DNA from 2 places in the Devosia yakushimensis genome. Region 1 is predicted to be linked to the other one. Evidence: riboswitches for the same ligand, from Rfam matches in the RefSeq annotation. Region 1 holds a riboswitch; the other holds the start of a gene.
What was found. Region 1 has a riboswitch for thiamine pyrophosphate ahead of QQL79_RS11875 (YkoF family thiamine/hydroxymethylpyrimidine-binding protein). Riboswitches for the same ligand answer to the same signal wherever they lie in the genome.

Region 1 (4,209 bases):
CCAAAGCTCCGGCGCACCTGGCTTAACTGCAGCCGGACGCCCCTCATGGCTTGCGCTCCGCGGCCAGCCGTTCCCAGGGCATGGCCAGCCGCTGGATCAACACGGTCGTGCCAAACAACACCAGCGTCAGCGTCGCACTGACCAACACGGCCGCCAGCACCAGATCGGGGCGGAAATTGTTCTTGGCATTGAGGATATAGATGCCCAAGCCTTTGGCCGCTCCGGCATATTCGGCAAAGATCGCACCCACCACCGCATAGGTGATGGAGATGCGCAGCCCGGCGAAGAAATAGGGCAGGGAGGAGGGCAGCCGCGCCAAGAGGAAGATGCGGAGCGGCGACGCCCCCATCGAGGCCAGCAGCGCCTCGATATCCTCGTCTGTCGCCGCGTAGCCCTGCACCAGCGCCACCAGCATCGGAAAAAAGGTGACCAGCGCTACCAGCATGATCTTGGGCGTGAGGCCAAACCCGAACCACAGCACGATCAGCGGCGCGATGGCCACGAGCGGCAGCGTCTGGCTGATGATGAACACTGGAAACAGCGCCCGCCGCAGCGGCTTGAAAAAGTCGATCAACACCGAGAAGAAGAATGCCGCCGCCAGCGAACAGGCAAAGCCCAATAGGGTTGCGCTGATGGTCGGCAGTGTATTCTCGAACAGTGCCGGCCAATTCTGCACCGCCTGCACGACAACCCGTGACGGCGCTGGCAAGGTCGTCGGCGAGATGCCGGAAAACCGGGCATAAACTTCCCAGGCGAGGATCAGCCCTCCGACGGATAGCAAGGCCGGCCCGATTTTGCCGAGGGTGGACGCGAAGACGCGTGATGACTGTGTGGACATGGAGGGATTCCGGGAGGTTTCTCGGCGCCCCAGTAGACCTCATCCTGAGCTTGTCGAAGGACGAGGTCGTGGCACCATCTCGGGCACGACCTCGTGGTTCGACAAGCTCACCATGAGGTCTACTGCGCGTGAGCTAGCGAACCGTCGGGCTATTCGCCGATACAGTCAGGTCGATGGTGACGTGCCCCTCGGGCGGGCCGAACCGGCAGAGCGCCGCCTGCACCGTGGCGAATACCGCTCCGGCGTCGCCGCCCAGCTTGGTGCAGAAATTCTTGGCGCGATCGAAGGTGCCGGACTGCCTGAGGAAGTCGATACAGCCGTAAATTTCGTCCATGTGATCGTTTGTATCCATCACATAGAGCGAGAATTGCGCCGCGCTAGCCATATCGGTCACCGGCGCCGACTGCACGGCCTGCAGCGCCATTTGCTTGCGCTGCTCCAGCGGCAGGACAGGCCCGCCATATTCGGTGGTGTAGCAGACGGCGTCATCGGGTTCGCCCGGGCAACCGCGCGAAATCGTGGCATGCAGCACGCAGTGCTTGCCGCTTTTCGCCGCCGCGACGAACAGGTCGCGCATGGCCGGAAACAGCACTTCGGGTGCACCGACCAAAAGGGTGGAGATATCGTCAGTCTCCACCTGCAGCCGGTCGCGATAGGGATCGAGCGCGCTCAACGCGCCAACAATGACACCGACGAAATCGTCGGTCATAGGATAAATGGAAATCTGTGCGCCAGAATACATGTGCCCGCCTCGCTCCGCTGGTATTACCCAGATCAGCTACTAGGGTTTGCAGGCTTGCCGCCCGCGTCTCAGCCCCGGCTATACGGAGCACCCCTGTGGATGGGCGCAATCAATCAGCTTGCGATGCCAATGGCAAGCGTCTTGTGCAGAACTTTTCCTCTACCCGATAAAGTGCCGCAATAGCCCCGCCGCGGCGACGCCGATGATCACTGTGGGCAGCATGGAGAGCCGCGTCGCGGCCACCAGCGTAATGGCGATGGCGATCAGGTCGGCCGGATTATTGGCGACAAAGCTGGGCGCAATCACCGAGATCAGCACGCAGCCCGGCGCCGCCTCCATGACGGCGGTGGCGCGTGGGCTCAGCGTGCGATTGCGCAACACCAGATAGCCACCGATTCTGGTGCAATAGGTCGCGGCCGCCATCAGCACGATGGTCAGGACGGTCAACGGATCGATCATGCCTCGTCTCCCGTCAGCACATAGGCCGCGATCAGCCCGGACAGGGCGCCGGCTGCCACATACCAGGCCCCCGGCACGAACAGATAGGTGAGGGCGGCGACCACCAGGCTCACTAGCCAGGGCCGTGCCGCGGCAAAGCCCTTCCACATGCCCCGCATCAACACCAGGAACACGGCGGGAAACGCCATGTCGAACCCATAGGCCTCGACATCGCCCATGATCGGTCCAAGGGCCGCGCCCAGCGTGGTGAAGGCCACCCAGGCCACATAGAACACCAGAGCCGTACCCAGATAATAGGGCAGGCTGAATGCCGGATGCAGGCCCCGCTTAGCACGGGCCTTGGCATCCGCAATGCCCAGCGCCCAGCTTTCATCGGTCATGGCGAACAGCGCGGGCAGCGCCTTGCGCTTGGGCAGATGCCGCAGATAGGGCGCGATGGCCGCTCCCATCAGCAGATGCCGGCTATTGACCAGGAAGGTGATGGCGACGATCAGCGCGATGTGGGGCGGGGAGGTCCAGAGCTGGATGGCGGCGAATTCCGATCCGCCGGCAAAGTTGAGCCCCGTCATCAGAGGCAGCTCGATAACACTGAGCCCCTTTTGCGATGCCTGCGCACCCAGCACCAGCGCATAGGGAATGATCCCCAGCAGCACGGGAACGCAGCTCTTCATCCCGCGCACCAGTTCCGAACCCAACGGCGATTGCTCGCCGCTCGCCTCGCCTTCCATGGCAGTCATGTCATTATCCATCACTTCGCAATCGCGTTCTTCTATTCCAGTTTTGGCGCAATCGGGTTGCGAAGAGAGCGCAGTTTTCTCAATTCATGGCGCATGGTACCGTAAAAATCCAATTTCGTGGAATCCAATGCCATGCAACTCGATGACATCGACCGCAAGATACTGCGCGCCCTGCAGCGCGATGGCCGTATGCAGAATATCGAACTGGCCAAGGAAGTAGGTCTATCACCCTCGCCCTGCCTGCGCCGTGTGCGGCTTCTGGAACAGGCCGGCATCATTGACCGATATGTGGCCGTGCTCAACCCCGCCAAGATCGGCAAGCGCCTGACGCTCTTCGCCCGCGTCTGGCTCAAGGCACAGGACGAGGAAACGATCGAGCATTTCGTCGAGGAGGTGCTAAAGCTCCCCCAGGTGCTCGAATGCTATCTGATGCTGGGCGATTGCGACGTGCTGGTGCGCATCGTCGCCGAAGACATTGACGACTATCGCCGCTTCCAGTCCGAACATCTGAGCCGCATCAGGGGCCTGCAAAACGTCAAGACCGATGTACCCAGCCAGGTGGTCAAGCAGACGTCGGAACTGCCGGTTTAGGTGAGGGGCAGGGCCTGCCGGTTCTTGCACGCAGCAAGTTTCCCCCACCCACGGCGTCATTCCCGCGCAGGCGGGAATCCACTCTTCAAACTGTGACGAAGAGAAAGAATGGATTCCCGCCTGCGCGGGAATGACGTTGTGGATGACCACAAAAACGAAAAAACCGAAGCCGAAGCCCCGGTTCTTCCATGTCGTGCCGATGGAGGTCAGTGCACGATGAGCGGCCGCGGTGCATCGCGGCCGTTTGGCTTAGAAGCGGTAGTTCACGCCGAGCGTAACGGCATGATTGGTCAGATCGTCGGTGCGGGCGATGCCGGCAACCGTGCTGTCCACGTCGAAATAGCGGGTCTGCAGATATTCGGCGCGCACGCTGAAATTATTGCCCAGGTTCTGTTCGACACCGGCGCCGAAGACCACGCCACCATAGGTGTCGGTGCCCGACGTGGTGGTGCCGCTCGGCTCCAGTTCGGCCAGCGAAGCACCGGCCGTGCCGTAGATCAGGGTATCGCCCAGCGCCACGCCGGCGCGGCCCTTGGCGGCCAGCGACCAGTTCTGCGTCAGCCCGGCATCGGGGGTGAGTTCGTAGCGCAGTTCATCACTGAGCGTACCCGAGACTTCGGCGCCCACCACGAACTGGCCGAACTGCTGCAGGTAGCCGGCCTGCACGCCGCCCGAGAACGACGTGTTGTCGAAGTCGTCGGCGCTCATCATGCCGCCATGCGCACCGGCATAAAAGCCGCTCCAGTTGTCGGTGGCTACGGCCAGCCCGGCATCGGAATAGGAAATCGCGGCGGGGGCGGGCGTATAGAGGTCGGCGGCCTGTGCGGCGGAAACCGAAGCGA
Region 2 (4,209 bases), 2.3 Mb from region 1:
CACGGCGGGCACGGCCAGATAGGCGAAGGCCGGCATGCCCAGAATGGTGCGGATCATGCCATTGCCGGTGGCGCCGCGGCCCATGGCGAGGGTGATGGCCAGCAGCAGCGTCAGCAACGCCGAACTGGTGCCGATGACGAGGCTGGAAAGCGCCGCCCACCAGAAAGCCGGCTGCGCCAAGAGGCGCCCGAAGCCGCCCACTACGCCATCGAACAGGACCGAAGCCAGGGGCAGGATGAAGGCTATGGTGCAAAGGATGAGGATGATGGTTTGCACTATCCGCGCGCCAATGCCATCGCGCCAGCTCGGGGCTGTGGAAGGCCCCAGGCTCGTGGGAATGGGCGCCAGGGCCGAGGCGATCAGGATGACAATGGAGCAGACCCCGATCTGCGTCAGCGCCAGCAGCACGGCGGCGCGCAGGTCGAAATCCTGCCGCACGGCGGCATAGATGGCCACTTCCAGTGTCTGGTTGGCGGGCCCGCCGCCAAGCAGCAGCACAATGGGGAAGCTGGTAAAGGCGAGGAGGAAGATGATGGCGCCCAGGCCCGGCAGCGTGCCGCGCAGGGCCGGCCAATCGATGATGGTAAAGCGCTGCCAGGCGGAAAGGGCCAGGGATTGCCCGGTCTTGAGGCGAGGCCGGGGGATGGCGTCGAGCCGGGCCAGCATGATGCGGGCGGCAAAGGCGCCGTCGAGAATGACATGGGCAAAGAGAATGCCGGAAAGCCCGAAGGCGGGATTGCCGATGGCGGTGCCGAACAGGGCCTCGCTCGCCTGGTTGATCCAGCCATTGCGTCCCCAGATGGAGAGCAGGCCAAAGGCCACCACCATGCCGGGGGTGACGATGGCCGAGGCGAAAAGGCCGACAACCAGATCGCGCCCGGGAAAACGCAGCCGGTTGAGCGCCCAGGCGAGCGCCATGCCCACGGCCAGCGAGAGTATCGTGGTGAGGCCAGCCTGGATCGAGGTCATCCGCAGCAGATGAGGGATATCCACCCGTCCCGGGCCGCTGGCCTGATCGGTGGCCGCGCTGAAAATCGACCACAAGACGAGGGCGATCAGCACGGCAATCGCGAAAGCCAGGGCGGAAGCGGCGGCGATACGCAGCGGGCGGTGGGGCAGGGCGGTCATGGATGCTTCCATGGGCACAGATCGCCCCCACCCCTGACGCTGAGCACGCATGCCTGCGAGCCACGATCTGCACCCTCCCCGCCTCCCCCATCAAGGGGGAGGTGCCGTTCTGTGGTTGTGACCATCCCGGTGGTCCCTACTGAATCGCCTTCAGCATCTCGTCGATCCAGGCAGGTGTATTCGCCTCGATCTCGGCGTCGGGCAGGGTCAGGGTCTTTTCCGGCTGGGGCAGCGCGCCAAAGGCGGGGTTCAGTTCATAGCCAAGGTCGATGACCGGGAACATCCAATTGGTGGTGGGGATGATCTTCTGGGCGTCGGCCGATGTCAGGTAATCGAGGAACTGGAAGGCGAGTTCCTGGTGCTTGGAGGATTTGAGCACGCCAGCCACTTCGGTCTGGGCGAAATGGCCCTCCTCGAACAGGGCTGCCTTGATCGTATCGTCGTCTTCCTCGACGATGTGATAGGCTGGCGAGGTGGTGTAGGAGAGCGCCATATCGGCCTCACCCTCAAGGAAGAGATTGTAGCTTTCGCTCCATTCGCGCGTGACGGTCAGGATATGGGGCTTGAGCCCGGCCCAGATTTCGGGCGCGCGGTCGCCATAGGCAGCCTTGATCCAGAGCACGAGGCCCAGGCCGGGCGTTGCCGAACGCGGGTCCTGGATGACGATCTTGAAATCGTCGGGCAGGGCGATCAGCTCTTCGAACGACTTTGGCGGATTGGCCACCTTGTCGCTGTCATAGACAAAGGCGAAATGGGCGTAATCGAAGGGCACGAAGCTCTTGTCGGTCCAGCCGGTGGGCAGGGTCAGGTTGTCGAAATAGAAATTGTGCTCGGCAAACAGCCCGGTGTCGCGCGCTTCCCCGGCAATGGCGGTATCGAGCCCGACGATCAGATCGGCCTCGGTCGTGGCGCCTTCGAGCTGCACACGGCGCAGCGTGCCGATGGAGGAATCCGCGGCGATGAAATCGACCGTGCAGTTGCAAATGGCTTCAAAGCCGGCCTTGAGCTGGGGGCCGGGGCCCCAATCGGCGGCAAAACCATCATAGGTATAGATTTTGAGCGCCGGCACATCCTGGGCGAAGGCGGGCGTGGCGAAGAGTCCGGCAAGGACCGCAAGCGCCAGAGAGGTGGATTTGACCATTGGGTCATTCCCTTCATCGGTTCAAGCGATCATGTGTGAAGGGATAGGTGTCAATGGTGGAGCGTGGCGAGACGCCCTTGCCATCTCGAACTTCCTCCGCCAGCATGACCTGGTTCAGGTTCAATGGGTAATTCTCAGCTCCGGAAACCCGGAACACCCCAGCGAGACGCCTGAGACTTAGTGCGAGAATTGTGACAGTGCAAGAGACTTCCGTGAGCGGCGCGGATGGGCTGCCCATCGTGTTTGAAGGCCCATTGGCCATTGTGGGCGGCGGGGTGGTGGACCCGGCTCTGCTGGTCGAGTTGGACCGGCGGGGCGTCGCCCTGGTGGGCGCCGATGGCGGGGGCGATGCAATCGGGGATGCGGGCCTGGTGCCCGCCGCGATCATCGGCGATCTTGATTCCCTCTCCAACCGGACCGGTTGGGAGCAACGGACCAGGGTCGTCCACCTTGCCGAGCAGGAAACCACCGACTTCGAGAAAGCCCTCTATTCGACCGCAGCGCCGCTGACATTGGCGCTGGGCATGACCGGCAAGCGGCTCGATCACACATTGTCAGCGCTGAATGCCATGCAGAAATTTGCGCTGCGGCGGCATCTGCTGCTGGTGGATGAGGTCGACGTGGCGCTGGCCGTAATTGGCCCGTTCAGCTTCGAAGCCGCCAAGGGCGAGCGGGTGTCGATCTATCCCCTGGCGGAAGTGAGCTTTGCCCGCTCCGAGCGACTGCTCTATCCGCTGGATGGATTGACGCTGGCGCCGGGCGGACGGCTCGGTACGTCCAATGAGGGGCTCGGGGGGCGGGTCGAGATTGTTCCGGCCGACGACACGCCCTGGCTGCTCATCCTCGACAAGTCGCATCTGCCGGCGCTCATCGACCTGCTCCTCGCCCCTGCGTGACGCCTTTCTGAATGGCCCGTTCAAGGCCGTTTCAGCCGGTGCGGCTCACATCGGGAGCCGCCGGAATAACCGGCGATCAGAGAGGAGTTTTCCGAAAATGTCGATCAGCAGATCCATAGCCGTTGCCCTCGTGCTTGCCACCGGGCTTGCGGCCGGCGCCGCGCAGGCCAATGACATTGCCATTGGCACCGGCCTGTCCGAACTGGCCATTATCATCGTTGGCGGCAAGGGTGGGGATGTCAGCCTCAACCCGCAGCCTTTGCCGCCGGGCATTGTCAATCCCTGGGTCCGGCAGGGGCTCAATCCCCAGCCATTGCCGCCGGGCAGGGGTCCGGCGACCGCGGTTCGCCCCGGCTTCTGGCAGGGCAGCAATCCGGACGAGCTTGTGCCGGGCCGGATGTATTAGGCGCTGCTGGGGGGGTCGGGATACCCCCTCCTAACCTCCCCCTGATAGGGGGAGGGATATCTCCACTCTTGGAACTGGATCGAGTTCTAACCACTGAACGGTCCCTCCCCCTATCAGGGGGAGGCTAGGAGGGGGTATCCACTTGCCAAGACCTTTGGCTGATCCGGGAGGGTATCCCGGTGGATAATTCGCCTTTGCCCGCCTATGCTGGGGCGGACCTCAGGGAGATGGCATGACAAATCGCCGGCATATATTGACGGGTTTGGCCGGGCTCTCACTCGGCCTTTCAGTCCGGCAGGAGGCCTGGGCCATGAGCAGTTTCACTCAGCAGGTCGCCGCCTCGCTGCCCCAAGGCGTCACCTTGCCCGAGGCCTTCGTTACGACCATGGACTGGATGGCGGCCAATGACTTTGTGCGTGATGGACCAATTGCCTATCTCTCGCCCGCCAGCGCTCAACTCATGAGCGAAACCGGCTTCAAGCCTGTGGATGCCGGCCATGTTGCCGCGTGGCTGGGCACTGAAGACCCCAGCTACGTGGATCGGTTGGCACCCATCATTCCGACCGGCGGCGAGGGCTCGTATGCGGCGTTGTGGCGGCGCGACGATGGTGGCCTCAGCATCGTGCATATGGGGTCGG

Region 2: another riboswitch for thiamine pyrophosphate. It lies ahead of thiB (thiamine ABC transporter substrate binding subunit); the one in region 1 lies ahead of QQL79_RS11875 (YkoF family thiamine/hydroxymethylpyrimidine-binding protein).

The regions. Positions count from the first base shown of each region.
Region 1 is NZ_BSNG01000001.1:2,441,421-2,445,629, reverse strand. Features, by position in the region: gene QQL79_RS11885 (ABC transporter ATP-binding protein) at 1-47, opposite strand, end outside; gene QQL79_RS11880 (ABC transporter permease) at 44-838, opposite strand; gene QQL79_RS11875 (YkoF family thiamine/hydroxymethylpyrimidine-binding protein) at 972-1,580, opposite strand; TPP riboswitch at 1,572-1,685, opposite strand; gene QQL79_RS11870 (AzlD family protein) at 1,740-2,039, opposite strand; gene QQL79_RS11865 (AzlC family ABC transporter permease) at 2,036-2,776, opposite strand; gene QQL79_RS11860 (Lrp/AsnC family transcriptional regulator) at 2,909-3,367, shown strand; gene QQL79_RS11855 (outer membrane protein) at 3,617-4,209, opposite strand, start outside.
Region 2 is NZ_BSNG01000001.1:157,903-162,111, forward strand. Features, by position in the region: gene QQL79_RS00735 (ABC transporter permease family protein) at 1-1,128, opposite strand, end outside; gene thiB (thiamine ABC transporter substrate binding subunit) at 1,265-2,269, opposite strand; TPP riboswitch at 2,344-2,440, opposite strand; gene QQL79_RS00745 (thiamine diphosphokinase) at 2,482-3,165, shown strand; gene QQL79_RS00750 (hypothetical protein) at 3,263-3,571, shown strand; gene QQL79_RS00755 (hypothetical protein) at 3,882-4,209, shown strand, end outside.